DNA from 4 places in the Paenibacillus uliginis N3/975 genome. Region 1 is predicted to be linked to each of the others. Evidence: predicted binding sites of a transcription regulator. Region 1 holds the regulator's gene; each other region holds the start of a gene.
What was found. Region 1 encodes LexA, which represses DNA repair genes until DNA is damaged. Its sites were predicted from a motif close to CGAACATATGTTCG; they were not measured.
Positions count from the first base shown of each region.

Region 2: a site for LexA is predicted at 2,605-2,618, ahead of B9N86_RS07815 (YhjD family protein). Genes of this name have one in related genera too.
Region 3: a site for LexA is predicted at 3,804-3,817, ahead of B9N86_RS18930 (YhjD family protein). Genes of this name have one in related genera too.
Region 4: a site for LexA is predicted at 1,950-1,963, ahead of recA (recombinase RecA). Genes of this name have one in related genera too.

Region 1 is NZ_LT840184.1:3,493,930-3,499,440, reverse strand. It holds gene glnA (type I glutamate--ammonia ligase) at 1-481, shown strand, start outside; gene B9N86_RS16490 (DUF3139 domain-containing protein) at 540-860, shown strand; gene B9N86_RS31005 (SHOCT domain-containing protein) at 943-1,062, opposite strand; gene B9N86_RS16480 (DUF3574 domain-containing protein) at 1,165-1,638, opposite strand; gene lexA (transcriptional repressor LexA) at 1,976-2,602, opposite strand; gene B9N86_RS16470 (LysM peptidoglycan-binding domain-containing protein) at 2,779-3,150, shown strand; gene B9N86_RS16465 (DUF896 domain-containing protein) at 3,307-3,507, shown strand; gene B9N86_RS16460 (hypothetical protein) at 3,571-4,095, shown strand; gene B9N86_RS16455 (HAD family hydrolase) at 4,142-4,933, shown strand; gene B9N86_RS16450 (FixH family protein) at 5,176-5,511, shown strand, end outside.
Region 2 is NZ_LT840184.1:1,696,424-1,701,934, reverse strand. It holds gene B9N86_RS07835 (YqzE family protein) at 34-231, opposite strand; gene B9N86_RS07830 (N-acetylmuramoyl-L-alanine amidase) at 385-1,188, shown strand; gene B9N86_RS07825 (divergent polysaccharide deacetylase family protein) at 1,300-2,280, opposite strand; tRNA gene B9N86_RS07820 (tRNA-Leu) at 2,401-2,484, opposite strand; gene B9N86_RS07815 (YhjD family protein) at 2,659-3,063, shown strand; gene B9N86_RS07810 (carboxymuconolactone decarboxylase family protein) at 3,202-3,531, opposite strand; gene B9N86_RS07805 (hypothetical protein) at 3,602-3,817, opposite strand; gene B9N86_RS07800 (hypothetical protein) at 4,004-4,333, opposite strand; gene B9N86_RS07795 (xanthine phosphoribosyltransferase) at 4,456-5,028, opposite strand; gene B9N86_RS07790 (YkvI family membrane protein) at 5,200-5,511, shown strand, end outside.
Region 3 is NZ_LT840184.1:3,981,831-3,987,341, forward strand. It holds gene msrA (peptide-methionine (S)-S-oxide reductase MsrA) at 1-333, shown strand, start outside; gene B9N86_RS18910 (YitT family protein) at 404-1,084, opposite strand; gene hmpA (NO-inducible flavohemoprotein) at 1,628-2,833, shown strand; gene B9N86_RS18920 (VOC family protein) at 2,840-3,232, opposite strand; gene B9N86_RS18925 (Crp/Fnr family transcriptional regulator) at 3,255-3,755, opposite strand; gene B9N86_RS18930 (YhjD family protein) at 3,940-4,326, shown strand; gene B9N86_RS18935 (YhgE/Pip domain-containing protein) at 4,358-5,511, shown strand, end outside.
Region 4 is NZ_LT840184.1:2,144,318-2,149,828, reverse strand. It holds gene B9N86_RS10165 (regulatory protein RecX) at 1-633, opposite strand, end outside; gene recA (recombinase RecA) at 817-1,878, opposite strand; gene B9N86_RS10155 (competence/damage-inducible protein A) at 2,115-3,377, opposite strand; gene pgsA (CDP-diacylglycerol--glycerol-3-phosphate 3-phosphatidyltransferase) at 3,480-4,067, opposite strand; gene B9N86_RS10145 (YajQ family cyclic di-GMP-binding protein) at 4,269-4,760, opposite strand; gene B9N86_RS10140 (hypothetical protein) at 4,896-5,069, opposite strand; gene B9N86_RS10135 (helix-turn-helix domain-containing protein) at 5,154-5,511, opposite strand, start outside.

The DNA.
Region 1 (5,511 bases):
TGCGGCCATTACCAATCCTACCGTAAACTCCTATAAGCGTCTCGTTCCAGGCTATGAAGCTCCTTGTTACGTAGCATGGTCTGCGAGCAACCGCAGCCCGATGATCCGTATTCCAGCTTCCCGTGGTCTAAGCACCCGTGTGGAAGTTCGTAACCCGGACCCGGCTGCTAACCCTTACCTGGCTTTGGCTGTTATGCTTAAAGCAGGTCTTGACGGAATCAAGCGCAAGCTTACATTGCCAGCTCCGATCGACCGTAACATCTATGTGATGTCTGAAGAAGAGCGTATCGAAGAAGGCATTCCTAGCCTGCCAGCTAACCTGAAGGAAGCTGTGAATGAAATGCTCCGCAACGAAGTCATCTGTGATGCACTTGGCGATCACGCCTTGGCTCACTTCTTCGAACTGAAAGAAATCGAATGGGATATGTATAGAACGCAAGTTCATCAATGGGAACGCGATCAATACATGACTCTGTACTAATAGCTGAAACCCTTGGCGCTCTAAGCGCTGAGGGTTTTTGTTTGTGGGGGTAGCTTATATGAAGAAAGTCGTATGGTTCTTTGCAATTTTAGTCATTCTTTTAATTCTTGGGTATATTTTATTACAATCGAAGTTAAATAAGCTTGAGGATGATTTACATTCCTACCTTATTAATGAAAAAAACTATAACGAAGAGGATATTGCAAGTATAAAAGCACGTTTTAGCAAAATACCTCGATTTCCTGTATACATTATATTTGAGGACGAGCCGCATGTCACGTATGCATACACGGATAGAAATGTTGGACAATGGGTCCAAATAGGACCGAGTGATATCGATATCGAAAAGAGGAGTTATAAACACGTAGATCGTGATTAAGAAAAACGAACGAAGACCCTACCAGTTATAGTGGTAGGGTCTTCATTTTTTTGTTTATTTATGGCTATCTTTATTTCACTTATCATATTGACGAAAGAAGTTCATTTTTCTTTGTTTGATATTCCTCATCGGTAATGATCTTTTTAGCATGCAATTCTGATAATTTTTCTAGCTTCGCAAAGGCATCATCAGAAGAAAACAAAGCTTGAGCTGTAGATCAACATATTTCTTATACTATTAGGTACCTGAATACTCCGTATTAGAAATGAATTGTGATTCCATTAGATTTAAAATGAGGCCGTTATTATTCAATGAAATACATCTTACCATCCACTTCAAGGGATATCGAAGCCTGAGCGAGATCTTCTTTCAGTTGCTTTGCGTAAGCCACCACTTGATTAATCGATTTTTTATCTAATGTTTCAGCAAAAGCGTACACAATCGTTACGTTTTCCTTGATCAGTGTTTTGTCTTTATCGACCCAAGCACCTTCACCATCTAGAGCCGTAGCACCGCCAAACCATTCGGAAAATTTCGTGAGTGCCTGATCAACATACTTTTGCTGTGCTTCTTCAGTAATCGGAATATTGCCCTTTACCGTTGACGGAACATAAATTTTGATAACATGACTGAGGTTAAACTGTCCATCAAGAGCACTACCGACAATGCCGGTTGTCGCAGACCCCTCCGCACTGTAAGATTGCTGTACCGGTACAAAAACCAAGGTCAACATTACTACAATAGCTGCCGTAATAATCCCAATCTTCTTCTTCATCATCCTTGTCTCCTTCACTTTTTTTCTCGCCAAATGGTTACTAAATGTTTGAACGCTTTCATTTTCATTCAGATACCATCCAGTCGGTATGGGCTGGAAATATTATATAAAGTGCCCATGTTTTAAACAATGGGACGTCAGAATTAAAAAAAGGAAGTAGGAGATAGGAAATAAGGGGCATGGAAAAATGCTTTCTTACTATAGATCAGAAGGGTTAGGTTATGTTAATATAGTGGATTTTACGTTATACCTAAGACGGAATTCCAAAAGAAGATATAAAAAAGGTTACCGCTTGTCCAAGACAAGACGGTAACCTTTAATTTGTGTATGGAGATTAAACCTAGTGGATATCTCTAAATACGCCGACAACTTTACCAAGTATGGTGACATGGTTTAAGCGAAGAGGCTCATATGTCGGATTCTCCGGTTGGAGACGGATGTGGTCTTTCTCTTTATAAAAAGTTTTCACAGTGGCTTCATCTTCCTCGGTCATAGCTACGACAATGTCGCCGTTGTCAGCGGTCTGCTGCTGACGGACGATCACATAATCCCCATTATGAATGCCAGCTTCAACCATACTGTCACCCATTACGGTTAACATGAATACTTTGTTGTCCCCTACAAAATGTTGCGGTAGAGGGAAATAGTCTTCAATGTTCTCTGTAGCAGTGATAGGAACACCGGCAGTAACTTTACCGACGACAGGAACTCTGGAGATGGTGTGTGTGAATAAATTACTGTTCTCCGATTCTTCTTGCCCGAGCAGCTCAATGGCTCTTGGCTTCGTAGGGTCACGACGGATTAAGCCTTTCTTCTCCAAACGATCCAGATGACCATGTACTGTTGAACTGGAAGCCAGTCCGACAGCCTCACCGATTTCTCGTACGGAAGGCGGGTAGCCCTTGCTCCGAACTTCGTTGCGGATAAATTCCAATATCGCCTGCTGGCGGCTGGATATCTTCGACATTCCGTATCAACCCCATTTAGTAACGTTTGGGAAAATTATAACATAGAACTTCCGTTCGCACAAACATAAGTTCTAAAAAAATAAATAGAACAACCGTTCGTAAAAGTATTGAATCAAACAAGTGTTCGTGTTATATTTAAATCCATAAGAGAACACTTGTTTGGGGGATGATGATTATGTTGAGATACACTACATACCGCAGTATTTATGAAGGACAGTTTCAGGAAGAGACACATAGCCAGGCTTCTCTATGGAATCGTACGGTAGAGTTGATTAAGTCACGTGGGGTTGGTAAATTGATTCTCATTCTGCTGATTGTTGTTTTAGGATGTACTGGTGCATTTTCCGTTTTTGCCGGGGGATTGGAGAAACCGACAGCGGAGAAGAATATTATTGTGCAGCCTGGTGACTCGCTCTGGAGTATTGCAGCGGCTCATAAACCGAAGAAGATGGACACGAGGGTATATATCAGTTCTATTAGGGAAGTTAATGAGTTGAAAGGACCGGATATTCAAGCTGGAGATGTGTTGTCGTTGCCTCTATGGTGAAAGATATGATACACCGATACGGAATTTATAATCTGTTAAAATAATGGTATAATATAAAGAAGAGCACATATGCGAGCTTGGTAAGGAGAGGTTTCCTTGACAAGCTCTTTTTGACATGTCAAAGTTAAGAATGAATTTTTTATTGGAGGCGAAGGTATGGATATCGATGCTTTAATAGAACGTATAAACGTTCTGGCGAGAAAAAACAAAAATGAAGGGTTGACGGAGGAGGAACAAAAAGAACGTTCCGAGCTTCGTGAAGTCTATCTTAATAATCTTCGGAGAAACTTCCGACAGCAGTTGGATTCAATCGAATGGGTAGATGAAGAGAAAGACGGTCCTGGTTTGAAACATTAAACGTTTTCCGCTTGTCTGCTCAAGAGATCTATAATATGAAGTTTAGCGAAGAGGGGGAGACTCATGTCTCGTTCATGGGAAAGAAAAGTTAGCAAGAATATGTCTCAACTTAACAAACAGCGCAAGAAGCAGGGACAAGCAATACTTGGAACGACGAACACTTCAACCAGTGACGGAGATGTATTTAAAGGACGTAAATACGTTCTGCCAATCATTTTGCTTGCACTGGCTGTTCTTTATGCGCTGCTCGGGTTGGCTACAGTTGATGCGGGAACAGGCAGTAAGACAATGAACTACATCGGAGTCAGTTTGTACATTTTGTTGGCTTTGATGATTTTTTTACGGAAACCATACTTGAAAGTAGGACGCAGCACAGTATCGACTTTCAAATTTAACCGCGAACGTAAGCTGACGGCATCGGAAATATCCAAAATCAGAATTTTGCAAGGTTCTGTTGTCATTGAGAATAAAGCTCGCGGCGGAAATTGGGTGTTCTCGCGTTTGATTAACCGTTATGATACAAAAGCGATGGGGGAAAGACTGGAGCAATTTGCGAAAGTCAATAATATCCCAGTAGAGCACGAATAATGGATTTGCCTGCTATTTTAGAGGGCATGTAAAGGGAGATGGAGAGATGCCGGCAACTGCGGTACTGTTTGACCTGGATGATACGCTATTGTGGGATGAAAGAAGTGTAGAGGAAGCATTTGAGGTAACTTGTCAGGCTGGGGCGGAAAGCACCGGAATTGATGCAACCGCTCTGCTCACAGCAGTTCGAAGCGAAGCGCGCTCTTTGTACGAATCCTATGACACCTTTGCATTTACGAAATTGATTGGCATTAACCCATTTGAAGGCTTGTGGGCGAACTTTACAGCAGGCGATCAGCCGGAGTTCCGCCGTCTTCAGGAGCTCGCTCCTGTTTATCGTAAAGAATCATGGCGCAGAGGGCTGAAGTCTCTAGGAGTAGAGAACGATGAACTGGCAGAAGAGCTAGCAGAACGGTTTGCTGCTGAACGAAGAAAGCGTCCGTATGTGTATGATGAAACGTTTGATGTGCTGAAAGAGCTGCAGAACACTGTGAAGCTGTTGCTTTTAACGAATGGCAGTCCTGATTTGCAACAGGAAAAGTTGGATGGAGTTCCAGAACTTGCAACTTATTTTAATCACATCGTTATTTCGGGCGATTTTGGAAAAGGTAAACCGGATGCATCTATTTTCACCCATGCTCTTGGTTTACTGGGGGTTGAACCGGAAAATGCTGTGATGGTAGGGGATAAGCTGACTACCGACATTAAGGGTGGAAACGCTGCGGGACTGACAACCGTATGGATCAACCGGACGGACCGTCCTAAAGATTCCTCCATTGTACCGGACTATGAAATTCAGAGTTTGTCAGAGCTTCATGACATATTGTCTTCTTTGTAATTTTCGTCAATTCATAAAAACATAACAAGCTTAAAAGACAAGAGCAAGCCGGACGTCTCACATATTGATGTGGAGGTTACCGGCTTTTTTCTTGTTTATTTTTTGTGACAAATGTCACAGAATTGTAAGTGAATGAACATGTTAGACAGTTTAAATAGATGTATAATGATGGAACAATTGAAGAATTAGGAAAAAAATATAAAAAAGGTATTACATATGATTTCAAAAAGTAGGTGGATATCGTGAAAAAGAAAAGATACGCTTTGATTTCCGCTATGATTATGGTGGCAATCGCCTTGGCAGCCTGCAGTGATAGCAAAGCAGACAAGAATGAGGAGCTAATGATGATGGATCCGATCTTAGTGGAGCTTACTCTGAATGCTGAAACGGCTGCTGTCGGGGAGAAAGTGATAATCCAAGCGAAGGTGACCCAATCTGGTGAGCCTGTCGAGGATGCAAACCTTGTTGAATTTGAAATCACACGTGAAGGTGGAGGTATGCAGGCAAAAGTTCCGGTAAAGCATTCACAAGGTGGAAGTTACGAGCTGGAAAAGACGTTTAAAGAACCGGGGACTTAC
Region 2 (5,511 bases), 1.8 Mb from region 1:
CTTCCGGTTCCTATAATGGTACGCAGCGCTAATTTACTTGGCCCTGCGTTTTTTGCTCTTTTTGGACACCAGATCATCCTTCCACAACGAGACGGAGAACGGGATCATACCAAACCAGCGGACAGTCCACGGTTCCTTTCCCCGCCTTCTTTTCCTGTCTTCCTTCGGTGTATCGATATATGTCACTACACGTTCCGTTATATATTTAATGAGGTCATTACTGTTTGCCATATTAACCCTCCTCAAACGCCAAACTTATCGTATTCCTTATCAGGATGCACCGAATTTCAACATTCTAGACCTCAGCATGTTTTCCCGTTTTTTGCACAAAATATAGCCAATGGTTTATGACTTGAAGACCCACATTATGACGAAAGAGGGCGCATCATGATCAAACGAATATCACTGGCTGTTCTGATGACTTTATCCCTTGCTCTCTGCCTTCCATCCTTTCAGGTATATGCGGACAACCATATGGCTGCTAGGACTCCATCTCCGTCCGATTCGAAGGCTAACAGCATACAGCAGCATAATCCTGCTCTCCAATCCGAAGACCACCTTCATCACGAATTGGGAAACAGGGAAACGCAACAGCACCACCCTTTTCCTCATGATGTCATTCTGATTGATGTCGGACACGGTGGAATTGACGGGGGCACATCCTATGGCGATATTTTGGAAAAAGACATCAATCTGCAGATCTCACGTCGGTTGTTTATGTTATTGCGCAGTGAAGGATATCATGCGGTATTAAACCGGGATGCAGATTATGCACTTAGTGATGATAATCGCTGGCATGCCAGCAGATCCCGTCATCGGAAGGATTTGGCCCAGCGCAAACAACTGAGCAGTGAGATTCCTACAAAAATGGTTGTAAGCATCCACGTGAATTGGGGCAAAAACAAATCCAAAACGGGTGGTATCGTTCTCCATCAAGCAGAGGGGCGAAGTTCCATTCTGGCAGAATCCATACAACGTGAGTTGAACATTCTGTATAAGAACAACCGCCATACTTCAGTTGGCAAACCCTTTTATTTGCTAAACCGGATCGAAGTTCCCGCCGTCATTGTGGAGACCGGCTTTATCAGTAATGCTCATGACCGGGAAAAGCTATGCAGCCGAAACGGCCAGATGGGAATTGCCGAAGCGATTGCAGATGGTATCGCCAATTATCTAACGGCCCTTTAACCAAGGGCCGTTTTGCATTTTTCGCTTATTTCAACTAACTCATTTTTATTTATGCATTAATATCACCTAAAAAGGCGTTTCCACTCATCATATAGAGTGAAACGCCTCTTTTTAGTAGGAAGGCAATGGGTTCGGCTTCCAACTGGATTTGTCCTGTACGAGTTCTTGAATTCCAACGAACTGCACCTGTCTTTGCAACTCGGGGATTGAACCCTTCAATGCGGCAGCTGTCCGTTCACCAAATACTCCTACATGACCAATTGTAATGCATGACTTATTCTGTACCGCCTGCTCTGCGGCTGACTTAAGCTGTTTGGTAACATGTTTGACTGTATGCACATCATCCAGGAAAATCTCATTCCCTATATTCGGCATGCCTTTCTCGGTAGCGAGCTTACTGGTGACAGAATGATAATTGGTCTTGCTATCTATAAAGAACAACCCCCGTTCCTTGCAAACATCGAGCACGATGGACATAATCCGTTCGTCACCTGTAATTTTGGAACCCATATGATTATTCATACCCACAGCAAACGGAAGATGATCAATGGCTTCTTCCATCTGCTTTCGAATCTCTTCGTCCGTCATCTTACTCGTTATAGCTCCGGGCCCGAGCCATTTAGCTCTCCCCTGCTTCGCTTCCATCGGCATATGGATAATTACGTCATGACCAAGCTTATATGCCCGTTCCGCATCACTTTTGCTTGTCGGCAGAAAAGGCATTACAGCAACCGTAATTTTTATCGGCAAGCTCAATATTTCATCGGTACCTTTTTGCCCGTTGCCAAAATCATCAATAATAATGGCTAGCTTGTTATCCGGCGTAGAATCCTTCTTTTCTTGTTCTGACCGTGGTGAATCCTTCTCCTCTTTTTCTGCTGCTTCGGACCGAGCCGAATCCTTTTTCAAGCTACTTCCCGTGTCAGACTTTATATCACCTGCTGAAGTATCAAGCCGCCAAACCTCATGATCCAGACTCTGTACATCATGCGAAGCAGCCTCTACCACCTCAACGGACAGAGCTCCCACCAGCAAAACTGTCAACAAGGCGGACCATACTGCCGTTACATACTTCGACCCCATGTTACGCATGAAATTCTCCTTTCACTGTAGAAACCTGTTCTATAGTGTTTGAGAAAGAAGCAGCAAATATGTAAGAAGAAACAACACGCACAAAAAAGACGTCTCCGCAAGGAAACGTCTTCTTAAGGATGCGGTCGAGAGGACTCGAACCTCCACGGGGGTTAGCCCACACGGACCTGAACCGTGCGCGTCTGCCAATTCCGCCACGACCGCATGTATCTTGCCACTTCGATGAGATATCATCGCGGCGACAAGATATATCATACCATGCTAACTAACTGGAGTCAACATTTTTTTGGATCTTGATTAAACAATCGAAAACGGGTTAAAATAAGAACGTAAGTTCGTATTAATTAACGATTTTCTATATAAAGGCGGTGAGCATCAATGGCAATCACAGGAATTACACCAGAAGAAAGATCCTTGATCAAAAGCTACCTGCTCCTTATGTTCATACACAAAGTTTTCGAAAGAGATTGCCGGATTATTCAGGAAAGCGGCGTATTCAAAACGCCTCAGTTGTACGTTGAAGTGGTGGAAAATGGTGCAAAGCGTGCTGCAATTCTGCTAAGGGAGGTTAAACAGGAGTTTGCCTCCCGGACTATCAAAGTATTTGATATACACCGAGGTCACAATGGAATCGAAGCACGTTACGCCTGTCGCGGTTATGTCGGAAGCATGGAAATCTTGTGGCCGTCCTTCCGTGAAGAAATGATGACCCGAATGCGCGTTTATCTTGGTCTATCTCCTTCGAACACCAGACCTCCCCAAGTCGCAGCAGCTGGCCAGTAAGACCATTGCAAAGTCAAATCAATTCACTCTATTTCCCGGCCCGATCCTTCTCGTCACCACGTAAAAAAACCGTCTCCTTTCCAGCACTCAGCCAGTCAAGCGAGACGGTTCATTTACTCATCAGCAGAAATCTAAATTCTACTGAAGGTTGGGCTGCACACGCATTAATCCCTGAGCCAATGCATGTCCTGCGCCTGCTGCTGACGCAACAGCCACAGCTTCCATAATCTGCGTGTCGGTAGCGCCCTTTGAGCGCGCTTCTTCCATATGATAGAACGTGCATAATTCGTTGTTTGCGAACAACCCGATACCAAGCGCAATGAGTTGTTTCGTCATTTCGTCAAGCTCGCCGTCTTGGAAACAGGCCCCTGTAAAATGATGATAAGACTCAGCCACTTTCGGCATGGCTTCTTTGAGATGAAGGATCTCATTTTTGTATGAGCTGATTTTATCATTGGATAAATCCATCGCGCAAAACACCTCACTGGTTCATCTGATTTCCTGATTAAGGTGTCCCTATTGATGAGGATCTATGCTTCTAAGCCAGTGGGCTTGTCCGCGGTTCTCCAAAAAGTTGAAAGCTATAGTTGCGGTCCAGCTTCACCACACGGCGGTTTCGGCGGCGGATAAGCACATGTTGCGAATCCCATGCAACCACGATGCCTACAACATCATTGCTTTCTAGATCGTCCCGTACAACCCGGACTCTCTCACCCGATAATCGCAGTGCATCCAACTGTTCGTCACTTATCATAGTCCTTATCTCCTTCTATTCGGCAGTATAATACCCATAATAATGATCCTGTGTCGATATATACGACAAGAATCGGTGTCTGCGGGAAATATATCATATTTCAAAAAGAGACCTAAATGGAATCATTTAGGTCTCTTGAGTGTGATATGGTTTAACATCCCGGCTGAGATGCTCCCTGTAAGTCCACTAACGCTGTGCCGGCTCGATGCTATCGTTTTTTTCAAACCAGAAATCAAGCACCGTCGACGACATCACCCGTTTCTCAACATACTCCACCTGCTGTGATGTAAACTGTTCTCTCCATTCGTAGGAGAGCTCCTCACACAGACCAGCGATCGTAAGCAACTCAGACCAAGCAACATAACGCTTATACCAGAAAAACTGAGGATGTTCAATCATATAGGGATAAAGATCATCAAACTCCGTATGTTTACAATCCAAAGCACGTTCAAAATGTACCTTTGCACCATTCAACTTCTCAATCAAAAACGGCTCGGTTACCGGTTCTTTCCCCATTGTGTTGCCTCCTCTCTCTTTCCTACCCTTTTATTATATGACAAAAAAGCGGGTCCGAAAAGAAGTTGTAAAAATTTTAGGCTCGGTTCAATGAAATAGAGAATATGCCAACTCTTGAACAGCTAGTCCCCAAAATTGATCTTCCCATCTTCAAGCGAAGTGATGCGGACAAGCGGTTCGACCTCAACACCCTGTTCGCGAAGCGTTCTTGCTCCTGCCTGGAAGCTCTTCTCAATAACAACACCGAGACCTACCAACTCGGCACCCGCACGTTCGATAATTTTGATCAACCCTCGGGCTGCATCTCCGTTTGCAATGATATCATCAATAAACAGCACTTTATCGGACTCTCCGATATATTGGCGGGACATCATGATATCCGTAACGATCCCTTTCGTAAAGGAAGGCACACGCTCACACAATGCATCCGGATCGGCCAGCAGTGTTTTTTTTCGCCGGGCAAACACCATCGGGACCCCAAGCTCATGGGCCACCGCAAAGGCGACAGAAATACCGGAAGATTCGAGTGTGACAACCCTCGTCACACCTTTGTCCTTAAAACGGGCCGCAAATTCCTTGCCCATCTCCATTATTAATGCAGGATCTACCTGATGTGTCAGTATAGCATCGAGCTTAACAACCTGATCCGATACAACCACGGCTTCCTCTATAATCCGCTGTTTCAACCAATCCATTCTATGACCTCCCACGACAATCCTTTGTCGTAAAAGTACCATATCCGAACTAGTCCGGCAAGTCTTATAGTTACGGTCTAAGGACAAGTGGCAGTCATGTCCGGAGCTGTCCAGGCATACCTTGTACTATGCAGTATGAAGCGCAACCACACCCGACAAGGAGGCTGCTACGTGAAAAATCGGATACGCGTCTTCCAGATAGCTTTTACATATATCGGTACGATCGTTGGCGCAGGTTTTGCTACAGGACGTGAGATATTACAGTTTTTTACCCAATATGGACATTGGGCAACCATCACTATATTGCTCTCAACGGTGCTTTTTATTTGGCTGGGAACCAAAATGATGACCCTCTCTAGAAAGATCGGCGCTAAGTCCTACGAGGATTTAAACAAGCATTTATTCGGTGAACGATTAGGCGGGTCCATCAGTCTGATCATGCTCGTTATCTTGATGGGGGTAAACTCCATTATGCTGGCCGGC
Region 3 (5,511 bases), 490 kb from region 1:
TGGGATCATCATGGCGAAGGGATTTATGTGGACATCGTATCTGGCGAGCCACTCTTCAGTTCCCTGGACAAATACGATTCCGGTTGCGGCTGGCCAAGTTTTACCCGTCCGATACGGGAGTACAATGTTAAAGAAAAGACAGATCTAACCCATATGATGGTGCGTACCGAGGTCCGCAGCAAGCAGGGCGATTCCCACCTCGGACACGTCTTTGAGGACGGCCCTGGTCCGAACGGCCTCCGTTACTGCATCAACTCAGCCGCTCTGCGCTTTGTACCTAAAGAAGATATGGCAGGCGAAGGATACAGCGAATATTTGCGGCTGTTCCAATAAAAAAACATCAAGAGGTTCACTGCACATAAAAAAGCTCGCCCTGATCCAGGCGAGCTTTTCGTATTAATAATTAACGGCCTCCAACAGAATGCTGTGCAGTTGGAGCAACCTGATTGCGTGTAACTCGTGCCGTTTTCGGTTTCTTCTCCACGCCATACGTAGCCGTTATAGTAATCATCTGTCCAGCAATGGACACGGCAAGAATCGTATACAGCGTTTCAACCAGCGGCAGATAGAACAGCGAGAGCAGAAGCACGACGGCGTCCATTAAGAAAAATACCGTCCCTACCTTTAGTCCGCTCCTTTCACTAATCAATACGGATATGGCATCATCCCCACCCGTTGCTCCGCCGTAGCGAAGAACGATCCCCGCTCCAAATCCGGTAAGCAGACCAGAAAGTACAGCGGCTGCTAACAAGTTATGGTTAAGATCAATAACCAAAGGAGAATAACGTTCCATAAGTGCATAAAAGAATGAAAACATGCCAGCGGCAATCATTGTGTTGATAATAAATTTATGGCCTTTTAAGAACCAGGCGATAATCAGCACTGGTATGTCCAAAAGAATCATACTAAGCGCTGGAGGTATATCTAAAATATACTTGCCCAGCAGCGCCAGCCCCACAAATCCGCCTTCCGATAAATGGTTCTGAAAATTAATGTGATAATAGGTAAATGCGAGTAAAAACGTTCCAAACAACATAGCTAACATCGTGTGCATCATCATAATGATGTCTTTTCTTGTCCTCATACAGGCTCCCTCTAGTCGTAGTAGATTGGTCAGACATAGTCCAACCTCTACGGAAAGGTAACCTTGAGGAGTTCATCCTTCGCATCAAAGCTTCCTTCCTTTCGCAGAGACTGTCCTTGTCTTTAGACGTCCGACTTCGCTCTACGAAGGAAGCTATGTGTATGAGAGATCATAACGTTTCCAAATCGTCCTTTGGGGATTCGTCCTTCGGGGACACATGGTATCCTGATCCTTTCTTGTTTAGTTAATTTGTTATAGATAGACTGAACTAGAGAAGAAACTCACCGGTGAAATCTCCTTCCGTTCAATCTGTGCTAAATATATTATAACACATTTACGATGTTAACTAAACAGCTTACTTGAAAAAAATGGCAATCATCCAGGTTGTTGTGAATTTACTCATTGCCAACTTATTAGATTCATGTATATGTTCACGATTCTGAAATATGCCCTGTGATCAAAATCACCATCCCTCCTCTCCCACACTGCCTATAATTATATGAGAAAAGTCACACGATACTTTTGGAAGAGAGGGATATTGACATGTTAGACCCACATACCATTGAAATCATCAAGTCCACAGTTCCCGTTCTGGAAGTCCATGGGAAGGCAATTACCACCGTTTTTTACCAAAAACTATTTCGACATCATCCTGAGCTCTTAAATATTTTTAACCATGCAAACCAGCGTCAAGGCAAACAGCCAACCGCCCTTGCGGGTGCTGTCTATGCTGCCGCCGCCAATATCGACCGTCTGGAAAATATACTGCCTGTCGTCAAGCAAATCGGAGAAAAGCACCGCGCCTTGAACATCCTTCCAGAGCATTATCCAATCGTTGGTGAAACACTGCTCGCCGCCATCAAAGACGTACTTGGTGATGCTGCCACACCCGAGATTATGGATGCATGGGGTAAGGCCTACCAGATTATAGCCGACGTGTTTATTAGTGTGGAAGCAGATATGTACAACACTGCTGAAGCTGCGCCGGGCGGGTGGAGAGGCTACCGGAACTTCATCATCGACCGTAAAGTGGAAGAAAGCCGTGTCATCACTTCCTTCTACTTAAAACCCGAAGACGGGCAAGCAATTTCCCAGTATGAACCAGGACAGTATATTACATTGCGGGTGAAGCCTGAAGGCGAGCAATATACGCATATCCGGCACTATACCCTTTCTGCAGCCCCGGGACAACCTTATTACAAAATCAGTGTCAAGCGTGAAGACGCCGCAGAAGACAAACCTGCCGGAATCGTATCGAGCTGGCTTCACAGCCATGCTGAGCCCGGCACAGTAGTGGAGCTTAGCGCACCTGCCGGGTCCTTTACGCTGGATCAGACCGATGAACATCCCCTTGTGCTCATTAGCGGAGGCGTTGGTCTAACTCCAATGGTAAGTATGCTTGAAGCAGTCCTTTCTACTCAGCCACAACGCCCTGTAACCTATATTCATTCCGCTATTGACGGCAGCCATCATGCCATGAAGGAACATGTCGAAAAACTGGCCTCCACCCATAAACAGTTGAACTCCTATGTTATCTACGAACGTCCACTGGAGGGAGAAGCCTGCCATAAAACGGGATACATCGATCTTTCCTTCCTTCGCGACACGGTCGATCCGATGTCCGATTGCTATTTCTGCGGACCCGTGCCATTTATGTCTTCGGTACAGCAGAATCTCAAGGCTCTCGGACTGCCAGACGAACGGATTCATTATGAATTTTTCGGCCCTGCAGCATCTTTGGAAGCTTAAACTGGCCTATTCGTGGTCCGGTGCCACAAGCTCTACCTTGATCCGATCAGGATCTTCGAAAAACACGGCATAATGGCCTGGACCACCAGCATTGGGATACTTGTCCTCATACAGGACAGCTATCCCTTTTCTTTTTAATTCTGACGCCATATCATCCACCTGCTGACGGGATGTTGCATGAAATGCCAGATGATTCAGGCCCGTTCTGCGCCGATGGTAAGGATGGGAAAGAAAACGTTCCTCTGTCTGCACAAATACAAGATAGGTAGCTCCTTGTTTCCAGCTAATGCCGCTGTCCCACTCCTGATATGGATGATAGCCCAGTTCTGTAAGTAGCCACCCCCAAAACTCCCGACTCCGATTCAAATCACTTATATTTATCTCCACATGATGCAGCAAGAAACATTCCTCCTGATTTTTCTTAATGCTGTCCTCTTAACAGCCGATTCACGGTCTCACGCCGCACCCCGATCAACTGACCGATCTCTTCCTGTGTAAGCAGTTCGGTCAGATGCAATCCTTGTGAATAATCATCGAGCCATTTAATCAACAGCTCCAGCCGCTCAGCGGGAGTGCCTACCGTCAGGTGATCCAGGCGCTGCTGCATGAACCTCACCTTCTCTTGTAAAAGTCTTGCCACTTCCAGCGGCCTGTCTGGGTTCTCCTTCAACTCGCGGTACCATTCTTTTGCCGAGATGATCTCGATTTCGCTGCGGATGACCGCTGTGGCTGTACCATGTGTTTCCTTTGGGCTGATGAGTGAGTGATGCGGAACTGTCTCACCCGGATACAAAATGTTGAACAGCACGATATTCCCGTTCTCATGCAGCCTTGTTACCTTAAACAATCCGCTTTTGATGTGATATAAAAATTCACCGCTATCCCCTTGATGGAACAAAACTTCCCCTTTGTGCAAAATCACTAATATCACTCCCTGCTATCTGAATCAGATCCCTCTGCATGCCGCAAGCGGACACATATTTGTCATTATAACAAAAAGAAGACGAGTTCCGGCCCCAAAATTTTTTTGGCTTGCCAGAGTTATAAACGTCGTTTAACATGAGTAATGTATAAGAACATGTGTTTCTATATTGTAAGGAAGTGACATGATGAAAAGCCCCCTCCTCCCTCCAGTTCCGACGGAAGAAGATGATCTGCTTGTCAGATCCTATGTGGTACACGGCATTATGCTGAAAATGCTGAGACGGGACATCGATACCCTTCATACACTTTCCCTGAAAATGCCCACACTTTATATCCGTAGCCTCGGCCTCATTGAAAAGGAAACCTCCAGAAATCTCTGGTCTGTCCGCCAAAGGCTTCGCGTTCACGGTATCCGGATCTCGGAAGAAACTCGTAAATCTGGAGGAATTGAAGCCGTGTTTATGTGCCGTGGCTATCACCGGACTCTATGGTTATCATGGGAACTTATCCAGAAAGAAGCCATGAACAGGCTTCATCGGTATTCAGGTTCAAATTTGGCGGCATACTAGCCTAAACGGACTTGAAAGAGAGGGATGTGTCATTCGGAATATGATCCGTATCTACCTCACCGACCTCAAAAACATAACGACAAATTGGGCTACCGCCATATTGATTATAGGTCTCGCCGTGCTGCCTTCGCTCTACGCCTGGTTTAATATTGCATCCTCATGGGATCCATACAGCCAAACCTCCGGTTTATCCATCTCGGTAGCCAATTTGGATGCAGGTACGACGCTTCACGGCACGCCGATCAACGCAGGGCAAGAAATTATACGTTCACTCCAGAACAACCACAGTCTGGGGTGGCGGTTTACAGATCAAGAATCGGCTATAAAAGGTGTACAACACGGTGATGATTATGCCGCCATTGTTATTCCTGAGGATTTCTCGGCACGGATCGGCACCGTACTTACGGACGAACCGGTAAAAGCGGAAATTCTATATTATACGAACGAAAAAATAAATGCAGTCGCTCCAAAGGTCACAGCTAAAGGAGCGTCCAGCATTGTTGAAGAGGTCAGCAAAAATTTTATTAAAACAGCTGACGGGACTATCTTCCAAATGTTCAATGAACTTGGGATCGAGCTGGAAAATGAACTCCCAACGATTAAAAAGGTTGAGAGTTTAGTGTTTCGCATCGAGAATCATTTTCCAGAGCTAAACAGGGCCTTGGAAACCGCCATAACGGATATGCAAACCGCCAGCAAACTGGTCGCCCAATCAAAAAAGACACTGCCAGTGCTGGAGGAGATGGGCCGCAGCGGTCAGGAGGCGGCAGGGGCTCTTGCCGGATTTGCCAAACAGGCATCCGAAGCGTCCGTGTCGCTTGAGCCGCGTGTAAAGCAGGACCTTGCTGTTCTGAATGAAGCTGCAACCTCCGTTCAGCAGGCAATAGCCCTCGCAGAGCAGTCCGGGATTTCTCCTGAGGAAGCTCAGGCTCGCTTGAAAGAGGTTGGGACACGCGCCGGGGAAGCCGCAATAGTGGCGAAACGGCTGTCCGAATTGTTCCAACAGCTGGATTCAGCTATACCGGGCACCGGCGCGGCCGCTGCGGGCGCCGATCTAAAACGTATCAGCGAGCGATGGGCTTCGCTTCAAGAAGGAATTCAGGCCGCCATTACGGCCATAGGAGAAGATGGTGAAGCTGGAGCAGATCAGCTCACTAGATTAAAGCAGCTGGCAGATGATGCAGC
Region 4 (5,511 bases), 1.3 Mb from region 1:
CAAGAAAGCTCCCGTCTTACGCTTGCGCTCCAGGGCATCTCCTTTGATCTGGTACCATTTCTTCTGTCCCACAGTATAAGCGCTCTGCAATTCATCCTCTTCACTCACTTCATTCAAAGCATCGGCAATGAGTTCAGTCTGTATCCCTTTCTGACGGAGTTCCTGCCTGACCCACATCCGCCCTTTCTTCTGCCTTGTGATCCGCTGCTCTGCCCACTGTTTGGCATATAATTCATCATCAACTAAACGTTCCTGCTGCAGTCGAATAATCGTTTTCTCTATCCCGTCAGCTGTCATTCCCTTCTGGTTAAGACGCTGGGCAATCTCCTGAGCCGTTCGAGGCTTCCGTTCCAGAAATCGCAGTGCTTCAACATAAGCCTGCTGCCGCTCATCTGCAACAACGATCTCCTCCAGCTCTTCCTTCCGGAATATACTCCCCTTCATCATCCGGTATTTGATCATGACATCTTCATGTACCGACATGCTGTATCGACCAAAGGTAATTAGATAGCGGTGCTTGGGCTTCCGCAGCATTTCCACAGAGGTGATCATCAAATCCTCACCATTCGGAAAATGAGAGACACCGTTCAATTCTTCTTGTGGTACTGGCTGGTTATTGTATTCTTCTTCCATAATTCTCCTCCTGCTCTTCCGCAGTAAACAAGTAGAAACGCTTGCCGCCCGCACTATACAGACGGCAAACGTTTCTACTTAAAATACAAAATTCTTAAAACAGATAGATTCATATACTCAAGAAGACCGCTCGGTGATGTATTAGCACCGGCGGCCTTTCAGACACCGCAAATATACGGTGAACTATTCTGCTTTAAACAATTCTTGCTCTTCCTGCTCTTCCTTCGCTTTATCGCTTTCACTAGGAACAGGCACATTGGTAGTCAGGTTGCTTGACTCCCGGATTTTATTCTCAATAACGTCTGCGATTTCCGGATGTTCCTTCAGGAATTGCTTCGCATTTTCACGACCTTGGCCCAAACGCTCGCCTGTAAAGGAATACCATGCACCGCTCTTATCTACAATATCAAGTTCTGTACCGATATCAATCAGGCTTCCTTCTTTCGAAATGCCTTCACCATACATAATATCGATCTCAGCCTGCTTAAACGGAGGAGCAACTTTATTCTTTACGACTTTGACACGTGTACGGTTACCGACTATGTCATTGCCCATCTTGATACTCTCAATACGACGGACATCAAGACGAACTGTAGAATAGAACTTCAATGCACGGCCGCCCGGAGTCGTTTCCGGATTACCGAACATTACACCGACTTTCTCACGAAGCTGGTTGATGAAAACAGCAATCGTCTTCGACTTGCTGATCGCTCCAGACAATTTACGAAGAGCCTGCGACATCAGACGGGCTTGCAGACCCACGTGAGAGTCACCCATGTCACCCTCGATCTCCGCTTTCGGAACGAGTGCTGCTACGGAGTCAATAACAATAATGTCAACAGCACCACTGCGGACAAGTGCTTCAGCGATTTCAAGAGCTTGTTCTCCCGTATCCGGCTGGGACAACAGAAGCTCGTCAATGTTGACACCTAATTTGTTGGCGTATGACGGGTCCAAAGCATGCTCGGCATCGATAAATGCGGCTTGTCCACCCGCTTTTTGAACTTCAGCTATAGCATGAAGTGCCACCGTTGTCTTACCGGAAGATTCCGGTCCATAGACTTCAATGATCCGACCTTTAGGCAGACCGCCTGTTCCTAATGCTATATCCAATGCCAAAGATCCGCTTGGCACGATTTCCACTTGCATATGGGTTGATTCACCCAACTTCATAATCGAACCTTTACCGAACTGTTTCTCTATCTGACGAAGCGCCATATCCAGCGCAGCACGACGATCTGACAATTCTTCCACAACCCTTCAACTGTTGATAGTAATATAATACCTTGTTTTTACACGTTTGCCAAGCCTTTTTTCGAACATACATTCGTTTTTTTTACTGGACGCTCCACCCCCCGGCTTCAGCCGCGGCAGCTCCCAAAACAGCAAAAACCGCGGCCACATCATCTGATATGCCACGGTTCTTCCGTATACCAATTATACTTTCAGACAACTTATGATTCAAGTCTGTTGTTAATTTTTTACTGAGGCTGCACCGCTGTAAGTCTGCGCCATAAACGGTATAGCAACGCTTTGGTCGCGCGGATACGTATCATCTCTCTGTTTCCTTTAAAGTGAAGTTCATGAACTTCAGTCTTCTTGCCCCGTTCAGACAACCCGATATACACAAGCCCTACCGGCTTGCGCTCGGCATGCCCTGGACCTGCGACACCTGTCACCGATAAACCGAAGTCACTGTCTGTCACCATCCGGATCTGCTCGGCAAGAACCTCAGCAACTTCAGGTGAAACAGCGCCCGGAGCATCTTCGCCTTCAAGCAGTTGTTGCGGCACATTGATCAGCTTATGCTTGATCTGGTTCGTATAGCAGACGATTCCGCCAAGCAGCATCTTCGCGCTGCCCGGAATGGATGTGAGGGTCTCCATAACAAGACCACCAGTGCAGCTTTCCGCAGCGCTGAGTGTCCAGCCCCGATCAGCCATCATATCGACAATCACTTGTTCAATCGGAACATCTTCACTGGCATACATATGTTCAGGCACGATGCTTTTTATCTGTACTTCAAGCTCGTTCAACTTCTCCATAGCCTCTCCCTCGCTGGGAGCTTTTGTAGAGATTCGAACCGTCACTTCTCCTTCTTTTGCATATAGCGCTATAGTTGGATCGGTCTGGGTACTGATCAAATCCGATAGACGGTCATCCAGCGCAGATTCACCGATCCCCGCAAACTTAAGCATTTTGGAGTAGAGTGGTAGCTCATTCGTAAGTACATGCTGCATGAGCCAAGGCATGGCCTGCTGCTCAAACATGGGCATCAGCTCTCTCGGCGGTCCCGGAAGCACGATATAATGAGTTCCTTCATGCGTAACTGCATTACCAACGGCAAGTCCAGTTTCATTCGGTAGCGGAGTTCCCCCATCAATAGCCAGTGCCTGACGCTTGTTGTTCTCTGTCATTTCCTTACCACGGTCCATAAAAAATCGGTCAATGTTATCCATCGCCATCCGGTCAATATGTAATGAAGTACCAATGAATTCCGCCAAGGCATCCTTCGTAATATCATCCTGTGTCGGTCCAAGGCCTCCCGTCAGTACGATGATATCGGCACGACTGCAGGAAAGCTTCAACGTTTCTTTTATGCGCTCTATGTTGTCACCAACAACGGTCTGGTAGTACACATCAATCCCCATACCCGCCAATTGTCTGGATAAGTATTGTGCATTTGTATTAACAATTTGGCCGAGCAGCAATTCGGTCCCGACCGCAACAATTTCAGCTTTCATACCACGACAACCTCCTGATTATATCTCTCTATTGATTTTATTACCCTATCCTGATCTATGTGAAAATGGAAGAAAAAAGCAATAGGATTTCTCCTATTGCTATTATGCCCCAGTACCCCTGAGAAGGTGTTTGTTTTTCACAAAATATTCTGCACCGGAATAGATCGTGATCAATGCTGCCGCCCAAATTGCAATCTGATCAAACGGAATTCCAAAGAACACAAACGGAAAGTTGTTAATCATCAGTGCCACAATAGCCACGATCTGAATTACCGTCTTTAACTTACCCGAGTTCCCTGCGGCTACAACAGCTCCGTCAAGAAGGGCAATTTGACGCAATCCGGTCACAGCAAATTCACGGCTGATAATCACGACCACGATCCAGGACTCCACCTTTCCCATCTCAACCAATGAGATGAGCACAGCAGCAACAAGCAGTTTATCTGCCAGCGGATCCAAAAGTTTGCCAAGATTGGTTACCATATTGTTCTTACGCGCCAGGTAACCATCAATTCCATCCGTGCTGGCCGCCAGTATAAAGATCAGCCCAGCGATGAGCTGGTTGTATGGTAGCTTAAAACCGTTCCATACGATCGGATCCGGGTAAAAACCGAAGTCCACCAGCAAAAAAATCATCATTATGGGTATTAGGCAAATCCGGGCCAACGTTATGCGATTCGGTAAATTCATGAAGCAACCTCCCTATATTGGGGTTGAGAGTTTCTAATCTAATTTTATGTACAAAATGTTAAGCGGATAACATTGCTTGCATTCATCCACCAATAATCTTCTCCGAACTCCTGTAATATCGATTTTCAGTATAATATTAAGGCTGGTCCATGTCAAAAAAAAAGAAAAACCTCCTCCTCGCATACGAAGGGAGGCCTAGGCTTATTTCAGGTTAGTGAACTGCAGGTCCAGCGGAAGGTCCGCTTTGCGGAGCAGCTGCATAATCGCCTGAAGATCGTTCTTGCTTTTGCCTGTAACTCGAATCTGGTCTCCCTGTATCTGGCTCTTTACCTTCAGCTTCGAATCACGGATCAGGATGTTGATCTTTTTCGAATTCTCCTGATCGATGCCCTGCTTGAGCGAGAGACGCTGTCTGACGGTACCGAGTGAGGCAGGTTCAATTTTGCCGTAATCCACATTCTTCAGGGATAATCCCCGTTTCACCATTTTGGATTGTAAAATATCGATAACCGCATTCAACTTGTATTCGTCCTCAGATGCGATGACAAGCGCGTCTTTATCGAGCTTCAGGCTGCTTTTGCTGTCTTTAAAGTCGAAGCGGGTCTCGATCTCACGCTCCGCCTGGTTGATCGCGTTGCTCAATTCTTGCATGTCCATCTTGGACACGATATCAAATGAACTTTCAGAACTCATGGTTATTCCTTCCTTTCGAACTATATGTCCATTCTATTATAGGGTATAACTGAGGTGGAAGTCTAATCCACCGTACTGCAATTGATGCAAAAAGACCTCGTCTTCACCTTAAGGAGAAAACGAAGCCTGTGCCCACTAATTGCTCCCGCCTCTGTTTTTTGCAGGTTGACGGAACATATCAAGAACACCCAGGATAATATGGGCAAGCCCGAAACCGAGAATACCGTACCCCCAATTATGTGGAATTAGATAATATCCTAAAAGGCTTACAATCATGCCCAGTCCAATTACAATCCAACTGGCTGTCACCCTGTCCCCACCTCCTCAGGAATGTGAAAATAGCGGTATGCAAATTCCGCATACCGCTATTAATTTCTCCCGAGAAAGGAAAGACTATTCTCCTTCTGTTTCGGTGCTATCACTGCCGGTCGCGCTCGAATCGATCGGTTCAAACCTCAGACGTGAAGATGATTTTCCGTCTGTTACCGTCTGCCCCCCGACCGTAATAGCCGTTGCCGGGGAATATCCTGACTTAACGTACATGCCCTGGCTATCGATATCAAAGCTTACCTCGTTTCCTGCTTCCATCATACCAAACGATAATTTTTCACCTTTCGAGTTGGATCCACGGTAAACCTCAACCCAGCTTTTTCCTGTGGCCTTAATTTCAACTTTTACGGGCGTTCCAGTTGGTGCAGCTACTTTAAAGACGGTGATATTGCCTTCTTTGCGATCTTCTGTAATAGTCACT